Regions from separate parts of the Brevibacillus jepli genome, predicted to be linked through region 1. Evidence: a T-box and tRNA genes for the amino acid it is inferred to sense, from the RefSeq annotation. Region 1 holds a T-box; the other holds one or more tRNA genes.

Region 1 (11,351 bases):
CTGAGTTTTGTTGATCCCACCAGGTAGCAGGACAGTTTCCAGTAGGACGGTAGAACCACAATGCGTTGCTCGCAGGTCGGGTTTTCTCACCATTGATTGCGCGTTGTGCCAGTCGTCTGTCCTTTTCCCTGGCCCGTTGATAGAAATACGGCTTCTGGATCGCTTCGAATCCTCCCGGGGATTGATAGACCATGTCACGCATGCTACGAATGTTTTTAAAGTCAAGACAGTTGCCCAAAATCCGATTGACCCCAACATTGCCAACCATCAGCATGCCTAGCTCACCTTCACCCTCAGCCTCGGCCCGAATCAGTCTGGCAAGCATATCGACATCGTTAGAATTTGCTTTGATGACGGCCATTGCTTCACCTCCTTCCCCAAAATCACAATATCAATATATGGGCGAATAGTAGAATGGTGATTGACCCGATAAATTTTTCATCTGATTGACGTTGACGTAAACGGCAGTTACAATTATTTTGTTCAGTAAATTTGGAATTTTACAAAAGGTTGTAAGGGGTGCTGGACATGTGGTCCATCTCTGATCTTGCTCAACAATTGGATATCAGCACCAGAACGATTCGGTACTACGAAGAGCTCGGCTTGATAGTTCCCAGTCGGACAGAGAAGGGGACCAGGCACTACGGCCGTAAGGATCGTGCCAGGCTGCGACTTATTCTGCGAGGGAAGCGATTCGGATTTTCGTTGGATCAGATTCGCGAGATGATTGAGCTGTTTGGCTGTGATCGTACAGGTCGTGCGCAGCTATTGCGAACGATCGAATACGGGAACCAAAAGCTGGCTGAAATCGACGAGAAAATCATGGAACTCCGACAACTGAGAAAAGACATTCTCGTCTACAAGCAAAAATTTGAACAAAAATTGCTTGAAGAAAATGAGGAGGAGAAACGATGAACGTATCAGCTCTGCTCGCAGCAAACGGAAGGAAATACCCTGACAAGCCTGCTCTTGTTGCCGGGGATATACAGGTCAGCTTTTCTCAGTGGGATACGATTTCAACGCAATGGGCATGCCAGTTGCAAGACCTTGGCATTGAGCAAGGTGATCGGGTCGTCATGCTGATGCCGAATTGCCCGGAGTTTGCGCTTTTTTACGTTGCTGTCATTCGCAGTGGAGCCCTCGTCGTACCGATTAATGCACGCTCAACACAAGAAGAAGTACGACATATATGTGAACATGCCGGAGCAAAGGCCATTCTCGTTCATGATGCCCTCGTCCATATCGTAAATGAATGGATCATTGATGCTCCACAGCTTGTCGCCATCAAAACGGGAGCAAGTCAAGGGAAGTGGCATGGAACAGCAGATTGGGATTCACAAGAAGTGTCTTCAGATAAAATGTATGCGCTTTCTTTTGGGGCGTATTTGACCAGTCTGAACGAAGATAGCGAGGTCAGCATCTTATATACATCCGGTACGACTGGACGCCCAAAAGGGGTGCTCTATACACATAGAAATTTATTGACTGTAGCCAAAATGATGTCGATTGAACTGTCGATGTCACATCGATCACGAATTTTGCATTTGATGCCGCTGAGTCATTCGGCTCCGCTCCATCTCTTTTTTATTGCAGGGCTGATGCTAGGCTCGACGCAGGTCATGGCCCTTACATTTTCTCCGCAGCTTCTCCTGGATTTGGTACAAACGCATCGGATTACGCACTTCTTCGGAGCGCCGGTCGCGTATTTGCTGACGATGAAGCATCCGGAGTTCGCCTCGTACGATTTGTCTTCCATCGAATACTGGATGTATGGAGGAGCACCGTTGTCAAAAGAGATGGCTTCGATCATGGAAGGAGCTTATGGTCGTGACAAGCTGGCGTGCGTCTACGGCTTGACGGAGGCGGGGCCGACGGGGATGTGCCTCTTGCACCGGGAGCATCCCGACAAAATCGGCAGTATCGGCAATCGCGGTGTCTTGTTCGTTGAAGTGGAAGTCGTTAACGAGCAAGGAGAGTGCTGCGCCATTGGCGAAGTGGGCGAAATCCGCTTGCGTGGGGATGGGACGATGAAAGGCTACTACAACAATCCTGAGGCAACCGCAGAAACCATCCGTGACGGTTGGGTGTACACTGGTGACATCGCCCGAATAGATGAGGATGGCTTTTTGTGGATGATTGACCGCAAAAAAGACGTGATGATTACAGGAGGGGTGAACGTTTATCCCAAGGAAATCGAGCAGCTGATAGAGCGTCATCCAGCGATTGCTGAGGTAGCAGTTGTAGGGCTGCCACATCCAGAGTGGGGCGAAACGGTTACCGCTTATCTGGTACTGAAACCAGAAGTTGATGCCAATGCTGATTGGCTAGAGGACATCAAGGGCTTTTTGCGCGGCCACCTCGCCGAATACAAGCTCCCTAGACAGGTGAATATCGTGCCTGCCCTGCCCCGTAACACAAGCGGAAAAGTCTTGAAGCATGTATTGCGTGATGTCAGCTCCCAGAAGGAAGTGGAGCAACGATGAGCGATCTGCAAACAAGGATTGATCAGCGCTCATACAGCGATAACATCCCGCATCCGCGAGCGCCGCATACCCAAAACTTTTTCGAGTCAGACCCCAACATTCATTATTTGCTGGAGCGTTATCTTCCTGCTTCCATGCAGGAATGGGCGAAACAGCAGTTAAGCTGGCTCGGGGCGCAGACGGCAGGTCCGATCGACGAGCGTGCAGCCTACACAGACAGAGAAGGCAAGCCGAGATTGCGCAAGTACAATCGGCTGGGCGAGGATGTATCCGAGATCATTACGAACGAAGGCTACCAGGAAACCGTAGCGGAGGTTTACGGAGCGGGCATCGTCAGCTACTTGTACCAAGACATACCTGAATTGGGGAGAAAAGCCCCGTATAGCTATTCTTTTTTCATGGGTTATCTCGTCAGTCAGTCTGAGCCTGGCTTCTATTGTCCCGTTACCTTGTCGATGTCAGCCGCTTATTTGATCGACAGGTATGGCAGTGATGAACAGAAGGAACAGTATCTCACAGGGCTCCGCACGCGCTTGTATGAGGGAGCCACTTGGCTGACGGAGAGACAGGGCGGTTCAGATGTTGGAGCGAATCGGACAGTAGCGGAGCCTGTAGCAGGTCGTCCGGGTGTGTATCGATTGACGGGCGAAAAGTTTTTTGCCAGCAATGCGGGAGCGATGGTTGCGACTGTATTGGCGAGAATGGATGAGGGGAAACCTGGAACCAAAGGGCTTGGCCTGTTTTTGGTCCCATGGATCAAGCCAGACAATGAGCGTAACAGCATCCAGGTCCGCCGACTGAAGGATAAGCTGGGGGTCAACGCCGTACCATCCGCAGAGATCTTGTTGAACGGGGCAGAGGGCTATTTGATCGGTGATCCGCAGAATGGCTTCAAATATATGGCGGAAGCCCTTAACCTGTCACGGATTTGCAACGCAATTGCTTCCATTGGGATCATGCGCCGAGCTTTTTATGAAGCGAAGTATTATGCGCAAGAACGCCGTGCATTCGGGAATACAATCGATCACTATCCGATGGTAAAAGAAATGCTGGTCAGCCTCTTGTTGGATACGGAGGTCAGCACGGGTGCGGTGTTTGATATGATTGCTGTCTATGATCGCCTGCAGGCCAATCCTGTGAGTAAAGAGGACGTTGCACTGGCTCGTTTGCTGATTCCGTTGCTGAAATACCGTACAGGGGAGGAAGCGGTCGAATCAACCCATACGGCGATTGAAATCCATGGCGGTAACGGTTTTATCGAGGAATACGTGACGCCACGGCTGTTGCGTGACGCACAAGTTTTGACGGTGTGGGAAGGCACCTCGAATATTCTTGCCCTCGATATATTGCGTGTGATGCAAAAAGAAAACAGCCACGTAGTGTTTAGCAGAATGCTGCGCGAGCGCATAGCTGGCTGGAAGCATAATTTTTCACAGCCACACGCCGATTTGATTCGGTCAGAGCTGGCCACCCTGGAAGAAAATATCGCTTATCTCATGCAACAGACCCACGATTATTTGACGTACAAATTAAAAGCGCTCGCGGACCATATGGTAGATTTGTACACCTTATCGTGCATCGTCAGTGAGGCAGAGGATCAGGTTACACGTGAAGGAAATGCGCGCAAATACATTTTGGCAAAGCTGTATGCCGAGAAGCATTTCCATCCACCAGCAAAGCGGGGAATTCAAGCTGATTCTTTGCTGGATGTCCAGTTTTTTGCCCAGCTGGTGGAGTATCAGCCTGTCAGTGTGGAAGAGTTGGCCCGACATTCCGCTATTGTTCCGACCCGATAATCAAAAAGCGCCTAAAGACCACTTGTTGAAGTGTCTTGGGCGCTTTTGCTTCTTACGCATACCGCTTGCGGCGCATGTTCCAAATAAACCAGATCGCGGCAACCAATGTTGCGACCGCCAGTAGAGTGATCTCAAAGTATTCATCGATCAGAGCCTTTGCGTGTTTTCCATATAAATAAAACAAGGTGCCAATCAAATAAAACTTCAATCCCCGCCCGATGATCGCGTAAAACATAAGCTTGGTCAGCGAGTAATTGAATACGCCACTAAGCACAGTGAATACCTTGAAAGGAATGGGGGTAAAAGCTCCGATCAGTACCGCAGCGTCCCCGTTTTTTGCGAATTTTTCCGTCGCTACGACAACCCATTTTTCAGGGAGAATCTTGTGCAAAAGTGGTTTTCCCAGCCATCTCCCCAACAAATATCCGATGGGAGCGCCGAGAACGGAAGCAGTAAAAGCTACAGTCGCAAACTGAAGCGCTGAGCCCGGATCGAGCAAACTCATCGCAATTTGCATAAAAAACGGAGGAATCGGACTAATAAACGAGTCCAAAAATGCCATGGCAACGAGTCCCCACATCCCATATTGCATAAAAAGCTGCGTGATTTGTTCGAGCATGAGCGTCTCCTTATGAAAAATTCAGTTCTTGTAGCTAACATATGCCTCTTTGTCCAAACAATGACCGTTCGTGGCAAGCGAAACGTGGTCATTAAGTCCTTGTTTTTCATTGACGCTAGGAAAGATTATCCACTAGAATGAAGAGAAACAGGACAAACATCATGGGAGGAACCAATGAAAACATTGGGTTCGGGAAAAGTCGTTTTCTATGCGCCAAACGGGACTGACCTGCAGTTATCAGGGGAAATTGACGTACGTGGTGATCGAGTATCCGTAACGGAAATTATTTATTTCAATGGGCAACCAAACGGAGCGCGCGAAACGAATTTGCCGCTGGCGCAAACTGTGATTTACTGGGAGCCAGAAGTTTACGAACAAATCGGCTATGAAGAATAAAAAGAATATTTGCGAAGCCAAACCCTGTCATGTACAGGGTTTTTTCGCATGTAGCGATTGATCTGTCGGCACCTCGGGCTATAGCCGATGTCCCGGTATTGTGATATCATGTGGGATGGAATTTACGTATGGTACAAGGAGTGATCCTTATGATCGATTCTATATTGGAACGTGCACTCGCAGGCGAGCGATTGGGTCTTGAAGACGGTTTGGCTTTGTTTGCGAGCAATGAAATTGAGAAGATCGGACATTATGCCAATCTGGTCATGCAAAAGCATCATCCAGATCCGATTGCGACTTTTGTCATTAGTCGCAATGTCAATTACACGAATGTATGTGACACGTATTGCCGTTTTTGTGCCTTTTATCGTGCTCCTGGCAACTCCGAAGGCTACGTTCTTCCCAGAGAGACGATTTTCCAAAAAATTCAGGAGACCGTTGACGTAGGCGGTACAGAGATCTTGATGCAAGGCGGCACGAATCCTGATTTGAAACTGGATTATTACACCGACCTCTTGCGTGCGATCAAGGAACGCTTCCCGCACATTACCATGCACTCTCTGTCTGTTGCAGAAGTAATGAAAATCGCGGAAGTTTCCAACATGTCAGTCGAAGAAGTACTCAAAGAGCTGAAAGCAGCGGGTCTTGATTCCTTGCCGGGAGCGGGCGGAGAAATCCTTGATGATCGTACACGTCGGAAGATTTCCCGATTGAAGGGTTCTTGGACAGACTGGATTGATACGCAAAAAGCCGCACACCGTGCAGGCTTGCCAGGAACGGCTACCATGGTCATCGGTTTCGGAGAAGAAATGGAGGAGCGCGTACTATCTCTTCTGCGCATTCGTGATGCCCAAGACGAAACAGGCGGATTCAAAGCGTTCATCGTCTGGACGTTCCAGCCGGATAATACGAATATGAAGGCAGTAAACAACACGCCAGAGGAATACTTGAAAACACTGGCAATCAGCCGCCTCATGCTGGATAATATCAAAAACTTCCAATCCTCCTGGGTGACAATGGGCCCACATTACGGCCAGCTCTCCCTCTCCTATGGGGCGAACGATTTCGGTCAAACGATGATGGAAGAAAACGTTGTTTCCGCAGCGGCATGTACGTACAAGGTCAATACGAACCAAATTTTGGAGCTCATCCGTGGCGCAGGCAAAATCCCTGCTCAACGCAACACGCAGTATGACATCCTGCACGTTTTCAAAGACGGCGAGATGGCAGAACGTGATTTTGTGATGCAAAACTGATCAGCTGATAAACGCCTCTCTGCAACACTCCTGGATAAAAGGAGATCGGCAGGGAGGCGTTTTTTGATTTTTGGGCCAGGTATTTTTTACCTGCAACCTTCCCTGAGTTTCCAACCGTTTAAAAGTATATCGCTCCTGACGGGACATATACTGTAACTACAATGGCGGTTGGGGGGATGGTTATGCAGACGTTTCGCGTATTGCTGGAGAATGTCCCTGAGCATTGTGACACGTATCGTGCTATCGTAAATGAGATGACGGAGCGGGTCAACACTACACCGGTGCGCATTACATACAGGGAGCAAGAAGAGAATGGGTACATCTTGTTCTACTTTCAAAGCTGGTGCGAGACTGAGTATGATGCGCAGACGATAGAGTGGGCGAGAGCCTTCGTTGCTCTTACATTAGCCGAATGGGTCATTCAGGTGAAGGAACCAATCATTATGGAGGAAATGGCCGCCGATTTACTTGCTGCAGAACAGATGGAAACAGAATGGGCTGAGATTTTTCCTTATATTCAACGAGTGTGTCAGGAAGTCGAGCTTGATGGTCGAGAGCTGTTGACGGCTACAACGCGCAAGGCCAATGTATATCGCAAAACTTTTACCTATTTGGAAATGGAGAGAACGATCAACGTCTTGGGCTTTGTTCGTTTTCGGCTGCAGGAGCATTGGAATGAGCTGTTCGAGCTCGTGGAAACTGGCATTGATGAATACCTGGAAGACAAGCAATACCAAGAGTTTGTAGAGCTCCTGCGCTATTTCATCGCGGTACAGGAAACCAAGCAGGAAGTGGTTCATGTCGTTCCTAGTGTGGACAAACCTTTCCATCTTTATGATAAAAAAGGGGATCGTCTCTGGCTTGAGCAGCTGGATACGGTTCTGAGTATGGACGAACAAAAATGCAGGGACGAGGATTATTTGGTTAGTGCATTGGTTACACTGGCTCCTGAGAGCATCGTGCTCCACATGGCTTCAGAAAAGCCGGGCCTCGCTCAGACCATCCGCAGCATTTTTGACAGCAGGCTTATTACATGTCACGCTTGTTCCCTTTGTCTGTCTGAGCGACGTGTACTTGACGGGAATAATCCGTCTAAACTATAATAGCAACAACAACTTTACAGCGCTTATAAATACGATGAGAAGGACATGGACGATATCGAGAACGCTCTAGAGAGGCGAGTCACGGCTGGAAGCTCGCTGCGCATCTCATATGGATCTACCACCTTCGAGTAGCTGCCGGGAACGAAGCATTTTGCTTTCACTATCGGTATGCCGGTTAGATGCCGTTACATTGGAATGAGGAGTCTGTTTGATTGTAAACAGACTTGAAGTAGGGTGGTACCGCGAGAACACACTCGTCCCTTTTTTGGGATGAGTGTTTTTTTATTTTCTCTAACAAAACCAGATACAGGAAGGAAGAATCCTCAGTGGCACAAATTAATGTTACTTTCCCAGATGGAGCCGTTCGTCAATACGACGCTGGGATTACCATCGAAGACATCGCAGGCTCCATTAGCTCTAGCCTGAAGAAAAAGGCAGTAGCTGGTAAAAAAGACGGCAAGGTTGTGGATCTGTACACAGCTTTGGAAGATGATGCAGCGATTGAAATCGTCACCCTCGATTCTGCTGACGGGTTGGAAGTATACCGCCATAGTACCGCTCACTTGCTCGCTCAAGCTGTAAAGCGTATTTACGGCACGGAAGTGAAGTTCGGAATCGGTCCTGTGATTGAAGACGGCTTCTACTACGATATGGACATTCCTGTTTCCTTGTCTCCAGATGATCTGGGCAAAATCGAAGCAGAAATGGAAAAAATCGTGAAGGAAGACCTGCCGATTCGCCGCAAAGTAGTAAGCCGCGAAGAAGCAACTGCGATTTTCCAAGAACTGAATGATCACCTGAAGCTGGAGCTGATTCGCGACCTGCCAGAGGACGCGACTATCACGCTGTATGAGCAAGGCGAATTTTTCGACCTCTGTCGTGGGCCGCACTTGCCATCCACTGGTTTCATCAAAGCGTTCAAGCTGATGAGCGTGGCAGGTGCATACTGGCGCGGAAAAGCAGAAAACCAAGTTCTGCAACGCGTATACGGTACAGCTTGGCCGAAAAAAGCAGACATGGATGAATATCTGCACTTCATCGAAGAAGCGAAAAAGCGCGATCACCGCAAATTGGGTAAAGAACTGGGACTGTTCATGTTCTCGGAAGAAGCACCAGGTATGCCTTTCTACCTGCCAAAAGGCTTCACTGTTCGCAACGAGCTGGAGCAGTTCTCCCGCCGTCTGCAACAATTGGCACAATACACAGAAGTTCGCTCTCCGTTCCTCATGAACGAGCGTCTCTGGAAAGAATCCGGTCACTGGGATCACTACAAAGAGAACATGTACTTCTCTGAAGTAGACAACGCGACTTATGCGTTGAAGCCAATGAACTGCCCAGGACACATGCTGATCTATAAAAACGAGATGCATTCCTACCGCGACCTGCCGATCCGTTACTCCGAGTTCGGGCAAGTTCACCGCCATGAGTACTCCGGGGCTTTGAACGGAATGCTGCGGGTGCGCACCTTCTGCCAGGATGACGCACACGTATTTGTCCGTCCTGATCAGATCGCGAGTGAAATCAAAGGCATGATCACTTTGATTGACAGCATCTACAAGGTGTTTGGCTTCGAATACAGTGTGGCTCTGTCCACTCGTCCGGAGGATTCCATGGGCTCTGATGAGCTGTGGGAAGCAGCAGAAAGCTCTCTGAAAACAGTACTGGAAGAGCTCGATATGCCATATGAAGTCAAAGAAGGCGACGGTGCGTTCTACGGACCGAAGATCGACTTCCAAATTACCGATGCACTGAAACGCCGTCACCAATGCGGAACGATCCAGCTTGACTTCCAGATGCCAGAGAAATTCGACCTGACTTACGTGGGTCAAGATAACGAGAAGCATCGTCCAGTTGTCTTGCACCGTGCGATGTACGGCTCCATGGAGCGCTTCATCGGTATCCTGATCGAGCACTACGCAGGGGCATTCCCGATTTGGCTGACTCCAATTCAGGCGCGCATCATGAACATCAGCGAAGTACACATGCCTTACGCAGAGCAAGTAAAAGAAAAACTGCAACAAGCTGGCATTCGTGTAGAGCTGGATGGCCGCAATGAGAAAATCGGCTACAAAATCCGTGAAGCTCAAGTGGAAAAAATTCCGTACATGCTGGTCATCGGTGAAAAAGAGATGACGGATGGTACATTGTCTGTTCGCAGACGTGGAGTCGGTGATGAAGGCGCGATGACTGTGGATGCGTTTGTGGAAAAAATCCGCGCTGAAATCAATGAAATGAAGTAAGAAAACTGTTAGTACAAACAACAGGTGGAGCTGCCCCGAGAGCAACTGGGGTGGCTCTTTTTTCATTTTGGAAGAGCAAAGTGCAGGTAAAATCCTCCGCCCGGAGTCCAGATATGGTACTCTAGAACCAACACGTTTTGAACAGGGAGTCGTCAATTCCATGTGGAAAAAGTAGAGAAGCTGTCATATTGTAGATGGACGACACTGCGTAAAAATGAGGAGAGTGAACACCAATGCCAGAGCAAGTGCTTGATTTACGGAATCGGCCTCTCCGAGATCTGCGAATATCCGTCACCGATAAATGTAATTTTCGTTGCCGTTATTGCATGCCTGCCGAAATTTTTGGACCAGATTTTGAGTTTTTGCCGCAAAGTAAGCTGCTGACTTTTGAGGAAATCACCCGATTGACTCATATCTTTACTTCGCTTGGGGTTGGGAAAATTCGCATCACTGGCGGTGAGCCTTTGATGCGCAGAAATTTACCTGAACTGATTCGAATGATACGCCAAGTAGAAGGCGTTCAAGATATTGCGATGACGACAAACGGTTCTCTCTTGTCCCGTCATGCTCATGCCCTAAAAGAAGCGGGTCTGGATCGGGTCACGATCAGCTTGGACAGCTTGGATAATGAGCGTTTTGGACTTTTGAATGGCAGAGGTTATCAGGTGGATACTGTCTTAGAAGGGATTCGTGTTGCTGCGGATGCCGGACTATCGATCAAGATCAACATGGTCGTACAGCGGGGAGTCAATGAGCAAGATATTTTGCCGATGGCACGGTACTTCCGTGAGCAAGGACATACCCTTCGTTTTATCGAATTCATGGATGTGGGAAACAGTAACGGCTGGAAGCTGGATCAGGTTGTGCCGTCCAGTGAAATTGTGCGCATGATCCATGAGGAGATGCCGTTGGTAGCGACTGAAGCGAATTACTATGGAGAGGTGGCTTCTCGCTATCGCTATGAGGAAGGGGACCAAGAGATCGGGTTGATCTCATCAGTGACGCAAGCTTTTTGTTCCACTTGTACGCGTGCTCGCTTGTCGGCAGAAGGGAAAATGTACAACTGTCTGTTCGCTTCATCAGGGGATGATTTGCGAGAGCCATTACGCGATGGTCGCACGGATGAGGAGATTCGCGAGTTGATACGAACGATTTGGGAACGGCGTGACGTGCGCTACTCCGAGGAACGGCTAAGCGAAACGCCTGGACTCGCCAAGCGCGAAAAAGTGGAGATGTCCCACATCGGCGGCTAAATTGGTAGAAGGCTTGACAAAAACCTAGCTACCTTGTAATATAAGTTGCGTGTATAAACACTTCATACTTCGAGAACAAGCAGAGGCGCCCAGCTTCTCACCTGGGTCGACGTCGTATACGACTGTTGACAGGTAACTCTTACGCAAAGATCCTCGGATCTAATGAAATTGCTTAGGTGAGATATGTGCGGGCGCAAATTGCGTT
Region 2 (11,351 bases), on a different contig from region 1:
TTCCTGGAGAGTACGTGGCCATCATTGGACATAATGGGTCCGGTAAGTCAACCCTGTCCAAGCATCTCAATGGCATTTTGACTCCTAAAGAAGGCGATGTGATCGTTAACGGAATCAACACGCGAGAAAAACAGCGGATTCATGAAGTGAGAAGTCGGGTGGGGATGGTTTTTCAGCACCCTGACAATCAGATTGTCGCGACCATTGTAGAGGACGATGTTGCCTTCGGATTAGAAAACATCGGTACATCTGCTGAAGAAATGAAAGAACGGGTTGATTTTGCCCTGGAGGCAGTGGGTATGAGTGCTTTTCGCCATCGACCGCCACATCATTTGTCAGGGGGACAAAAACAGCGGATTGCGATAGCGGGGATACTCGCTATGAAGCCGCAGTGCCTCGTCATGGATGAAGCGACGAGTATGCTGGACAGCTACGGCAGACAGGACATACTGGCAGTCGTTCGCAAGCTGCACCGCGAAGGGATGACGATCGTCACGGTGACGCATCACATGTCAGAGGTAGCAGAAGCAGATCGCGTCATCGTGATGGAGGGGGGGAAGATTGTACTTGCGGGCACTCCGCGTGAAGTGTTCTCTCATCAGGAGAGACTTCGCGAGCTGCATCTGGATGTGCCAGACGCGAGTCGGATTGCTCATCTCGTTCACTCCGAATATAGCGCATTTTCACCAGATCTCATCCACAATGAGGAAGTGGTGGCGGAGGTTAATCGTCTATACGTCAGACAAGCGGAGGCGAGTGGTTCATGACGCAACCGATCGTAAATGTGCAGAATCTTTCTCATGTCTACATGCAGGGAACGCCACTCGAACATCGTGCATTGGATCAGGTGAGCATTCAGGTGGAAGAGGGCGAATGCTTGGCGATCATCGGTCATACAGGCTCGGGAAAGTCGACCTTGATCCAGCATTTTAATGGCCTCATACGCCCACAGACTGGCACGGTCATCGTAAATGGAATGGATGTATCTTCACCCAAGATTGATATTCGTACGCTGCGCCGACAAGTAGGGCTAGTCTTTCAAAACCCGGAGGACCAACTGTTTGAAAAGCTGGTCGGCGATGATGTGGCCTACGGACCGTTTCGGATGGGGCTGCCGCTAGAGGAAGTAAGGCGACGTGTTCAATGGGCGATGGATCTGGTCGGACTCTCGTTTCAGGAGATGAAGGATCGTCCTACATTCGCCTTGAGTGGTGGACAGAAGCGCAAGGTGGCACTGGCCGGAGTTCTTTCCTTGCAGCCTAAGGTTCTTGTCCTTGATGAGCCGACGGCAGGGCTGGACCCACGCTCTCGCCTTGAACTATTGGATCGTATCCGTAGTCTCAATCGCGAAGAAAAACTAACGGTGATTTTTGTCTCGCACAATATGGAAGAGGTCGCGAAGCTCGCTGATCGCGTCTACGTCATGGCAAATGGCACATCCGTCTGTGAAGGTACACCGCGACAAATTTTTGGCAATCAGGAATTGCTGCGCCAGCATCACATCGGGACACCTGAATCGGTTGATATTTTATACAGACTGCGCGAACACGGCTACAGCATCGACCCAAGTGCTTATTTACCCGAAGAGACGGCGACTGAAATTTTGAAACTGATGAACCGCTAAGGAGGGGGTCCACATGTCAGCAGAATTTGAATTGACACGCAATATTACCATCGGTCAATATTTGCCCACTGCTTCTGTCGTTCATCGTCTCGATCCTCGCTTCAAGCTAGGTGCTTTCGTCATTCTCATCCTGGCAATTGCCATCTGCGATACATACGTAGGTAACCTGTTTGCTTTAGCGATTTGCATCTGGATGTTTCAAATCTCGAAGATTCCCCTGCATTACGGCATATCCGGGATCAAGCCTGCTGTTCCTTTTATCATTATTTTGGCAATCATGCAGCTGCTTTTTTACGGTGAGGTATTCAATGGCGGCACCGTCTATTTGAAGTACGGCTTCGTCACGATTACAAGTGAGAGTGTTCGGCTGGTCATCGTATCCGCCATGCGCTTTGTGGAAGTGATCTTCTTATCGAGTGTACTTACGCTGAGCACTTCGACGACTGAGCTCACGCATGGCATGGAGCGGCTGCTGGGACCCTTGGAAAAAGTGAAATTTCCGGTGCATGCATTTGCATTGATCATCACGATTGCGGTTCGCTTTGTGCCTACATTCGCGATGGAGATGGAAAAAATGATGAAAGCACAAGCATCCCGAGGCGCTGATTTCGGTACGGGCGAATGGTGGCGGATCGTACAGAGAACAAAAGACATGTTTCCCATCATCATTCCGCTGTTTAACGTGGCGCTTTCCAGAGCAGAGGATCTGATTTTGGCGATGGAAGCCAGATGCTACGTACCAGGAGCAGCACGGACCAAGTACACCCAGTACAAGGCTGTAGGCAAAGACTACGCAGCGCTGATTGTAAGCATTGTCATCTCTGCTGTCATGCTCGCCATACCATGGTAATGGGGAATAGCGGGAACTCGCCCACTTAGGGGATTCCACATAAATCTCGTCAAAGGAGGAGTATGCATGGAAAAAGGCTTGACCGTTCGCAAGATTGTCATTGCAGGCGTTCTGGGAGCGATAGCGATTTTGCTCGGGGTGACACGTCTCGGCTACATTCCAGTTCCGACCGCAGCGGGCAATGCCACCATTATGCACATCCCGGCAGTCATCGGGGGCATTATGGAGGGCTGGGGCGTTGGTATGATCATTGGTCTTATTTTTGGAGTCTCTTCTTTCTTAAATGCCACCGTCCCGTTGTTTAAAGATCCGCTTGTAGCCATCCTTCCAAGGCTATTCATTGGAGTGACGGCCTATTTGACCTATGTCGGGCTGAAAAACATCAACCAGTACTTGGCGATTGGCGCTGCTGGCTTTATCGGGGCGATGACGAACACGATTTTAGTATTGGGCATGGCAGTCATCCGTGGCTACATGACGCTCGGTGTTGCGACAACAGTTGCGATCACGAGTGGCTTACCAGAAGCAATTGTTTCTGTCATTGTTACATTGGCTGTCGTTGCAGCTTGGAAGAAATTGGGCTCAGCAGGCAGACAAAAATCGAAAATTTCAGGAGACTTATAATGACTGGAACGATTGTCGATGTACCCGGCGTTCTCGTCGGGCATGCACAAAACGAAGAAACGTTAACAGGCTGCAGCGTGATTATGCTTGAAAAGCCGTCTGTTTGCGGTGTGGATGTCCGGGGTTCTGCCCCGGGCACCCGCGAGACGGACCTATTGGACCCGGTCAATCTGGTCAGTGTCGTCCATGCGATTTGCCTTTCTGGCGGCAGCGCATACGGACTGGATGCGGCTACGGGTGTCATGCAGTATTTAGAGGAGAAAGGAATCGGGCTGGATGTCGGCTATGGAGTCGTTCCCATCGTGCCTGCGGCAGTCTTATTCGACTTGGCAGTAGGTGACTACCGTGTTCGTCCGGATCGGCAAATGGGCTATGAGGCAGCGCAGGCGGCGAGCCGTGAGACGGTTGCACAAGGAAATGTCGGTGCTGGTACAGGTGCGTCAGTAGGCAAGCTGAATGGATTTGGGAATGCCATGAAAAGTGGGTTGGGCACTGCTTCCATCACGCTGCCAAATGGGCTGATCATAGGCGCAATCGTCGCTGTTAATGCTGTCGGTCATGTCGTAGATCCACATTCAGGCACGATCCTCGCAGGGCCGAGAGATGAGCAGGGGAACATTCGAGATAGCATCGATATCATGCGCCAGCATGCTTTTTCACCAATCCCGCCGGGTACGAACACGACGATTGCGGTGGTCGCGAGCAATGCCCGTTTGTCCAAAGTGGAAGCAAAGAAGGTGGCACAAATGGCTCACGACGGGCTTGCCCGTACGATCCGGCCGATCCATACCATGTACGATGGAGATACGATCTTTGCAGTGGCGACAGGCGAGGTAGAGACAAGCGTGGATTTGGTCGGCGCGTTATCAGCAGATGTACTGGCAGAAGCAGTCATTCAGGCAGTGAAGCACGCAGAGGAAGCAGGGGGTCTGCCGTCACATCGCAGTTATAGCCAGAAATAGGTGTTACATAAATGGATGCAGAGGAGAGGATTGTCGGATGAATCAGGTGATATCCTTTGTTGACGAGCAGGAAGTTGTGCGCCTTACGCAGGAGCTAGTCAGAATCCCGAGTGTGTTTCGGCCCGAACAGGCCGGTGCGAATGAAGAGCGAGTGGCACTATTTGTCGCAGATTATTTACGCGATATGGGGTTGCAGGTCTTTTATGAGGAAGTCGTACCCGGTAGACCGAATGTCATCGCTTTTTACGATTCCGGCAGACCGGGCAAAACACTTTTGTTCGAAGCGCACACGGATGTTGTTACAGAAGGGGATCGTGAGGCATGGAGCTACGATCCTTTTGGGGGGACGATATCCGGTGGTCGCATCTACGGGCGTGGCTCCTGTGATACGAAAGGCAATCTGGCTGCCGCGATATGTGCTGTCAAAGCCATCCAACGATCCAAACAGACCTTTACAGGCAAGATCCTCCTGTGCATCCCTTGCGATGAGGAGAGCATGATGATTGGGATCAAAGATTTCATTCGTCGTGGCTGGGCGAACAACGTCGATGCTGCGATTATTTGCGAACCGGAAGAAAACCAGCTCTGCATCACGCAAAAAGGAGCCATGCGGGCGATTCTCCGTACGTTTGGCAAAATGGCGCATGGTGCTATGCCATTGACTGGAATCAATCCGAATACACGAATGGCACGGGCCATTGTGGCACTAGAGGAGCTGGAACGCAAGGAAATGGCTCGATTGGGGCAGCACCCGATGCTTGGTTGGCCGAGCATCACGCCGACGATAATGCAGGCACCTGTCAAAGGAGATGCCCAAATCAACGTCGTTCCCGATCAATGCATGACAACGCTCGATATTCGCACCGTACCGGGGCAAGACCATCAAGAGCTGTACAAAGAAATGAGTGCGATATTAGAAGTGTTAGGCAGAGAGGATGACAAGTTCAAGGCCACTCTGGAAGTGATCGAAGAGCGTCCTTGGACACTGACTGGCATGAATGAAGATGTAGTGACCTCTGTTGCGAGCGCCTATCGGGAAATTACGAAAAAAGAGCCCGTCTATAATGGCGTTCCAGGAGCGACAGATGGTACCTTCCTTCATAAGGCTGGCATTCCGATTCTGACGACAGGTGCTGGTGATCGCCATATCCCGCATCATGCAGATGAGTACGTGGATATTGACCAATTGGTGGAATCCACCCAGCTTTTTGCCTTGTCTGCATTGACGTTTTTGACGCAGCCAGTGCGAGCTTGATCACTTGTAAAAGAACTCTGCTTTTAGTTTGTGGCAGAGTCTTTTTCCTTTCGCAAAAAAGTTTTCTAGGTAAAAACTTGCAGTATCCATCTAAATTTTTTTACAATAGGTTTGTTACATAAGTAAAAAGGAGGCACGTGCCCATGGATATGCGCTGGAAATTGGACGTCTTGTATTCCTCGTTTGATGCGCCGGAATGGAAACAAGATTGGGAAAAGTTAGTACGTGAAATGGAAGAGATCAAAAGCTGGGCCGCGCAAAACTTGCAATCTCCTGAGGATGCAGTAGCCAAAATGGAGTCATACATAACCATGATGACCTCTGTCCTGCAAACACAATTCCGTTTGTATGCATACGGAGAACTGACTGCTAGTGTAGATGCCAAGAATGAAACAGCACTGCTCGCCATTGAAAAAGTACAAAATCAAGCGGTAGAACTGGTTGAACCAGGCGTACAATTCCAAAAGTGGTTAGGGACCCTCACCAATCTGGACGAATTGATTAGCCAATCTGAGCTGTTAGAGACACATCGTTTTATGTTGACAGAAATGTCAGATAAGAGCAAATACATGCTCAGTGAAAAAGAAGAAATTATTCTGGCAAAAATGAAAAATACAGGATCTAACGCATGGACAAAGCTTCATGAAATGCTTACCTCCACATTGCTTGTGGACATCACGATTGATGGAGAGAAAAAACAACTGCCATTGCCTGTCGTACGTAATATGGCGAACGAAAAAGACGCACAGCTTCGCAAAACAGCATACGAGGCAGAACTCGCCGCGTACACAAAAATCGAGGAGGCTGCAGCAGCCAGCTTGAACGGAATTAAAGGCGAGGTTATTACGGTAGCGAAGCTCAGAGGCTATGAATCACCGCTGGATAAGACGGTAAAAGACTCCCGCATGGACCGCGAGACACTCGAAGCCATGCTTCAAGCCATGCGTGAGAGCCTGCCAAACTTCCATAAATACTTCCGCACGAAGGCGAAGCTGCTCGGACATGAGAGCGCTCAGCTGCCATTCTACGATTTGTTCGCACCAGTTGGAGAGGCAGACATGCGGTTTACGTATGAGGAATCTCGTGATTTTATCGTGAAGCACTTTGGTAGCTTTAGCGAAAAGCTCGCGAACTATGCAGCGCGTGCTTACGACAATCAGTGGATCGATGCTGAAATTCGTGAGGGTAAGCGTGGGGGGGCATTCTGCTACAACCTGCACATCGTAGGGGAGAGCAGAATCATGTCCAACTACACAGGCAGCTATAGTGATGTGAGTACCATGGCGCATGAATTGGGACATGGGTATCATGGAGACTGTCTCGTTAACGAAGCGTTCTTGAATAGCGATTACCCAATGCCGATCGCTGAAACTGCGTCCATCTTGTGCGAAACCATCATTGCCAATGCAGCACTGGAACAAGCGACACCGGAAGAAGCATTTGCGATTCTGGAAAATGATATTAGTGGTGCCAGCCAGGTAATTGTCGATATTTATAGCCGTTACTTGTTCGAGACCGCAGTATTTGAGCGCAGAACAGAAGGTGGCCTTTCTGTTTCTACGCTGAAGGAACTGATGCTGCAAGCGCAAAAAGACGCTTACGGCGATGGCTTGGACCCATCGGTTCTGCACCCGTACATGTGGGTATGCAAACCACACTATTACAGCGCTGATTACAATTTCTACAACTTCCCTTATGCGTTTGGGCTCCTGTTCGCAAAGGGCTTGTATGCAGAATATCTCAAGCGCGGGGAAGCTTTTGTTGAGCAGTACGACAAGCTCTTATCCGTGACAGGCAAAATGAACGTCGCGGATGTAGCTGCCATCATGGATGTTGATGTGCGCTCAGTTGAATTCTGGCGTAATTCTCTTGCCTTGGTCGCGAAAGATATCGACAAATTCGTTGAGCTCTCGTCTGCTCGTTTGAACTAAACCGATATGGAAAACGTCCGCTTATATTGGCGGGCGTTTTTTTATTCATGAGCCGAACAACAAATAGGACCTTTTTTGTACGCATAGGGAACAAGGGGGAAGGAGAAAGTAAGAAAAAACAGATGAGGTGATAACGTGGTAAACGGATTGCAGTTACTCGACTTATTACGGGAGACGGAAAACAAGATGCTGCATTTACATAGAGCCATCGACAGAGTGAGCAGCGAACCTGATTTTAAGGAGTCTGTCAGTGTTCTTACCGTAGTCGTTCGTGACTACCAGCTTCAGCTCGACAAGATGAAACAGGCTCTAGGCAAGATCGAAATCGGTGGAAATCAACAAGGACAGCAGCAGGCTCATAATACGGAAATGCATTAAATAGCGAATGACAAACAGCCCTCAATCTGCTTCCCATTGCAGAAAGGGCTGTTCGCTTTGTTTGTTTAATGAATAGGCAGCCTTATTGGAAATTAGCGTAACGCTTGACTCCGTAAAACGGGTACAGCTTATGCATGTATTCCACCTTGCCATAGCGTACATCTTCACCATTCGCATGCACGATTGTTCCATTGCCCAAGTAAATTGCTACGTGGGACACTCGTCCTTTTCCAAGCGAATCGTAGAACAAAAGGTCACCAGGCTGTGCTTGATCCAGTGATATTTCTTCACCGCCACGGAATTGATCTTCAGAAGTGCGTGGAAGTGTAACCCCAAGCTGGTCAAAAACGTATGAAGTAAAGCCACTACAATCAAAGGCATTTGGTGAAGTGCCGCCTAAAACGTAAGGGGTACCCAGCAATGGCTCAAAAATTTCCGTCATTCGACCTAGATTCGCTGCATGTACCTCGCCAGGTAGCGAAACGGTAGAAGAGAGCTTTGGACTTAGAAACTCTGTTGCAACATATGCTTCACGATCTTCAAATTCAATTTTCGTCCATTCACTGCCAGTTTCTACGACTTCTACAAGTGAACCGAACTTGAGCTTGCCTAACACTTTCGAGTCAGTAGAAGGCTTTTTCCGGACATTCACCACGTCTCCTGTGACACGAGCTTTTTCGCCAGCCGTTATTTCTTCTGGGTCAGTGGTAGCGTTGTCATTCTGGTCGACAGCTACATCTGAAGAAACGTCAGTCGCAATAGAACCAGAAATGCTTGCACCATGAATAGACAAGGTTTGTCCAATCGACAATCTGTCGTCATTCAGTTGGTTCCATTGAATGATTTGATCCACCGATACCTGGTGCTCGCGAGCGATTTTGCTCAGCGTATCACCTGCTGAAACCACATACGCCGATGAGGAAGCATGGGCAGCAGTAGGCAGCAGAGTGAAGAGGGCGAGGAAGGTGAGTAGCCTCGAAGTCTTTTTCATATCATCGTCCACCAATCTACTAAATTCTGCATATCTAGCTAAAATTCTATCGGATTTACACTGGTAAATCTATGAAAAAATAATCTTTTACTATTTTTTTTCAAAACTATTGCATCTGGAGATAGAATCATGCTATATTACAGAAGTCGCCGCAAGATGGGGACAAAAAACATATGGAGCTGTGGTGAAGTTGGAGTTCACGCCGGTCTGTCACACCGGAGGTCGCGGGTTCGAGTCCCGTCAGCTCCGCCATTCTATTCCTAGAATGTGCGAATTACATAGTTTTTCGTAATGTGCCGGTATAGCTCAATTGGTAGAGCACCTGACTTGTAATCAGGGGGTTGTGGGTTCAAGTCCTATTGCCGGCACCATTTTTATGCGGTCGTGGCGGAATTGGCAGACGCGCTAGATTCAGGTTCTAGTGGTGGCAACACCGTGGAGGTTCAAGTCCTCTCGACCGCACCATAAAATTATTAGGGTTCGTAAAGTTGCTCTTGAAGCAGTTTGCGGACCTTTTTATATTTTTGTAAAGTAAAGTTTTTGATCAGAATGATGATGTTGGGGAAGTAAGGAGCTAAGCAAAGGAGAATTGTATGAAAGTATTTGGAATTGATCTATCAGTCCTGTTAATTGCTTTGATAACAGCATACATGGGCTACCAATTTAATTTCAGAGTTAAAAAGCGAGAAATATTTCTAAAAGAATTAAATACTAGCTACAGTGAAGTATATTTCCCTATGTTTGAATTACTTTCAGAAATAAACGATACAAAGGATAAGACTCGTAAATTACAATTAATAGACGCATTTTTTCTAGAATACTCAGGCATCAATTCTAAGATACGTTTTATCGGTTCTTCATTTATTTTGGACTATTTTTATAGCCTAAGAGTAACTTACATGAAATATAAAAACGAAAATAGTAGAACCAATGAGCGTGAGTTATTTGAAAAGCTAAGCGGTCTTTATATTATGATTGAAGAGGAATATTGGAATGCTCACGATATTATTTATGAAGATTACAAACAGTTCATAAGTGATTCTTTCAATAATCCTTTTTTTGTAATTTTATTTAATATACTTAGATTATTGTATCATTTGTCGGTATTCTTACTATGGTCAAGTTTACTATTACTTTACTTTACAATATACTACATCATCTTTCCCAATGAATGGGTTCCACAATGGTGGAGTATAAGCCATGCTTTACTTTTGTTAGCTTCATCTGCAGCGGTATTTGCTTTAATGCTGATGGTTAAGGAAATGGCAGTAAAGAAGAACAGAAGACCAAGTAGAGTGATAAAAAGTCTTAAAGAAAAAATAGTTGGAGTATTTCGCAGATAGAGTAGTTTAGTTGTTACTTGCTGAATATTTGTAACTGTTTTAACGGAGTGCTTTCGTTCACAGTTAGGTCAAAAATGGATGGAAAAACGGCACTGCCTATGCTACGCCGTTTTTTTAATTGAAAGGTGCATTATTACATGTAAACAAAAAGATATTCTCATTGAATCACCCTCCATTTTCCATTACAATCAAAATAATGATAATGAATCTCATTTTCACCGATTTTTTGATGATGCATAAACAATAATTGCATATGGTGGAGGGGTAGTAGTGGGAGCACAATTAGAATTATTTGATGTAACAATTATTGGCGGCGGTCCAGCAGGAATGTACGCTGCTTTTTATAGTGGAATGCGCGATATGAAAACGAAATTGATTGAAGCAAAAGCTGAGCTCGGCGGACGAATGCTGATTTATCCAGAAAAAATGATTTGGGATGTAGGCGGTGTACCGCCACAACTATGCGAAAAGCTGATTGCGAACCTGGTGGAGCAAGCAAAGACATTCGATCCCACAATTGTGCTGGGCGAGGCGATCGTCGGACTGGAGCCTCAAGAAGATGGAACCTACATACTCGTTGCCAAATCAGGAAGACGACATTGGACTCGTACGATCATCCTGGCATTGGGTCGAGGTATTTTGAAAATGGCGAAGCTCGAGATCGAAGGAGCGGAGCGTTATGAAGTGACAAACCTTCATTATACTGTGCAGGAATTGGAGCCGTTCCGTGGTAAGCACGTTCTCATCTCCGGCGGTGGGGACTCTGCTGTCGATTGGGCGAATGAGCTGGTGCCAATTGCTGCGTCCGTAACCGTTGTCCATCGTCGTGATGCATTCGGTGGACATGAGCGGAATGTGAAGCGGATGAAAGAGTCGTCTGCGGTAATCCGTACTCCGTCTGCTGTTACCCAATTGCAAAGCTCTGACAAAGAAACGATCGATAAAGTAACGATTCGGCATCTGGAGACGGACGAGACCGAGCAAATCGATGTCGATGCCATCATTGTGAATCATGGATTGAAGGCGGATTTCACTGGGATTAAAGAGTGGGGCTTGGACATGGATGAGTGGAACGTGTTTGTCAGTCCGCGCCTGGCAACGAATTTGCCGGGGATATTTGCTGCCGGAGATTTTGCGAGCTTTGACAGTAAAATTACGCTGATCGCAGGAGCATTCACAGATGCTGCTGTGGCCGTAAACAGTGCCAAATTACACATAGACCCTGTAGCAGATCGGATGGCCTACGTTTCTTCCCATAATCAGCGCTTTAAAGAAAAGAACAAAGCCCTCGGGGTTATGGAAGAGGATGACGAGTAGAATCGATGTAGCACAAAGCCCAACATTTGCAGGTTGATTGTCGCTCTTCCCATACGTTACAGTGTTAGTGGCAAGG

Evidence for each region. The T-box of region 1 lies ahead of thrS (threonine--tRNA ligase). A T-box ahead of a tRNA ligase gene usually reads a tRNA of that ligase, here a tRNA-Thr.
Region 2: it encodes a tRNA-Thr, which carries the amino acid that the T-box ahead of thrS (threonine--tRNA ligase) is inferred to sense. The anticodon was not compared.

The regions. Positions count from the first base shown of each region.
Region 1 is NZ_JBFEFW010000030.1:53,356-64,706, forward strand. It holds gene AB1L17_RS25240 (cell wall hydrolase) at 1-361, opposite strand, end outside; gene AB1L17_RS25245 (MerR family transcriptional regulator) at 529-915, shown strand; gene AB1L17_RS25250 (class I adenylate-forming enzyme family protein) at 912-2,483, shown strand; gene AB1L17_RS25255 (acyl-CoA dehydrogenase family protein) at 2,480-4,279, shown strand; gene AB1L17_RS25260 (YqaA family protein) at 4,332-4,898, opposite strand; gene AB1L17_RS25265 (hypothetical protein) at 5,073-5,294, shown strand; gene mqnC (cyclic dehypoxanthinyl futalosine synthase) at 5,444-6,550, shown strand; gene ytxC (sporulation protein YtxC) at 6,733-7,653, shown strand; T-box leader at 7,679-7,918, shown strand; gene thrS (threonine--tRNA ligase) at 7,980-9,893, shown strand; gene moaA (GTP 3',8-cyclase MoaA) at 10,127-11,146, shown strand.
Region 2 is NZ_JBFEFW010000010.1:145,610-156,960, forward strand. It holds gene AB1L17_RS13220 (energy-coupling factor transporter ATPase) at 1-767, shown strand, start outside; gene AB1L17_RS13225 (energy-coupling factor transporter ATPase) at 764-1,624, shown strand; gene AB1L17_RS13230 (energy-coupling factor transporter transmembrane component T family protein) at 1,638-2,474, shown strand; gene AB1L17_RS13235 (ECF transporter S component) at 2,541-3,098, shown strand; gene AB1L17_RS13240 (P1 family peptidase) at 3,098-4,060, shown strand; gene AB1L17_RS13245 (M20 family metallopeptidase) at 4,098-5,315, shown strand; gene AB1L17_RS13250 (M3 family oligoendopeptidase) at 5,459-7,246, shown strand; gene AB1L17_RS13255 (hypothetical protein) at 7,382-7,624, shown strand; gene AB1L17_RS13260 (C40 family peptidase) at 7,707-8,615, opposite strand; tRNA gene AB1L17_RS13265 (tRNA-Asp) at 8,791-8,867, shown strand; tRNA gene AB1L17_RS13270 (tRNA-Thr) at 8,911-8,986, shown strand; tRNA gene AB1L17_RS13275 (tRNA-Leu) at 8,994-9,080, shown strand; gene AB1L17_RS13280 (hypothetical protein) at 9,209-9,958, shown strand; gene AB1L17_RS13285 (NAD(P)/FAD-dependent oxidoreductase) at 10,229-11,275, shown strand.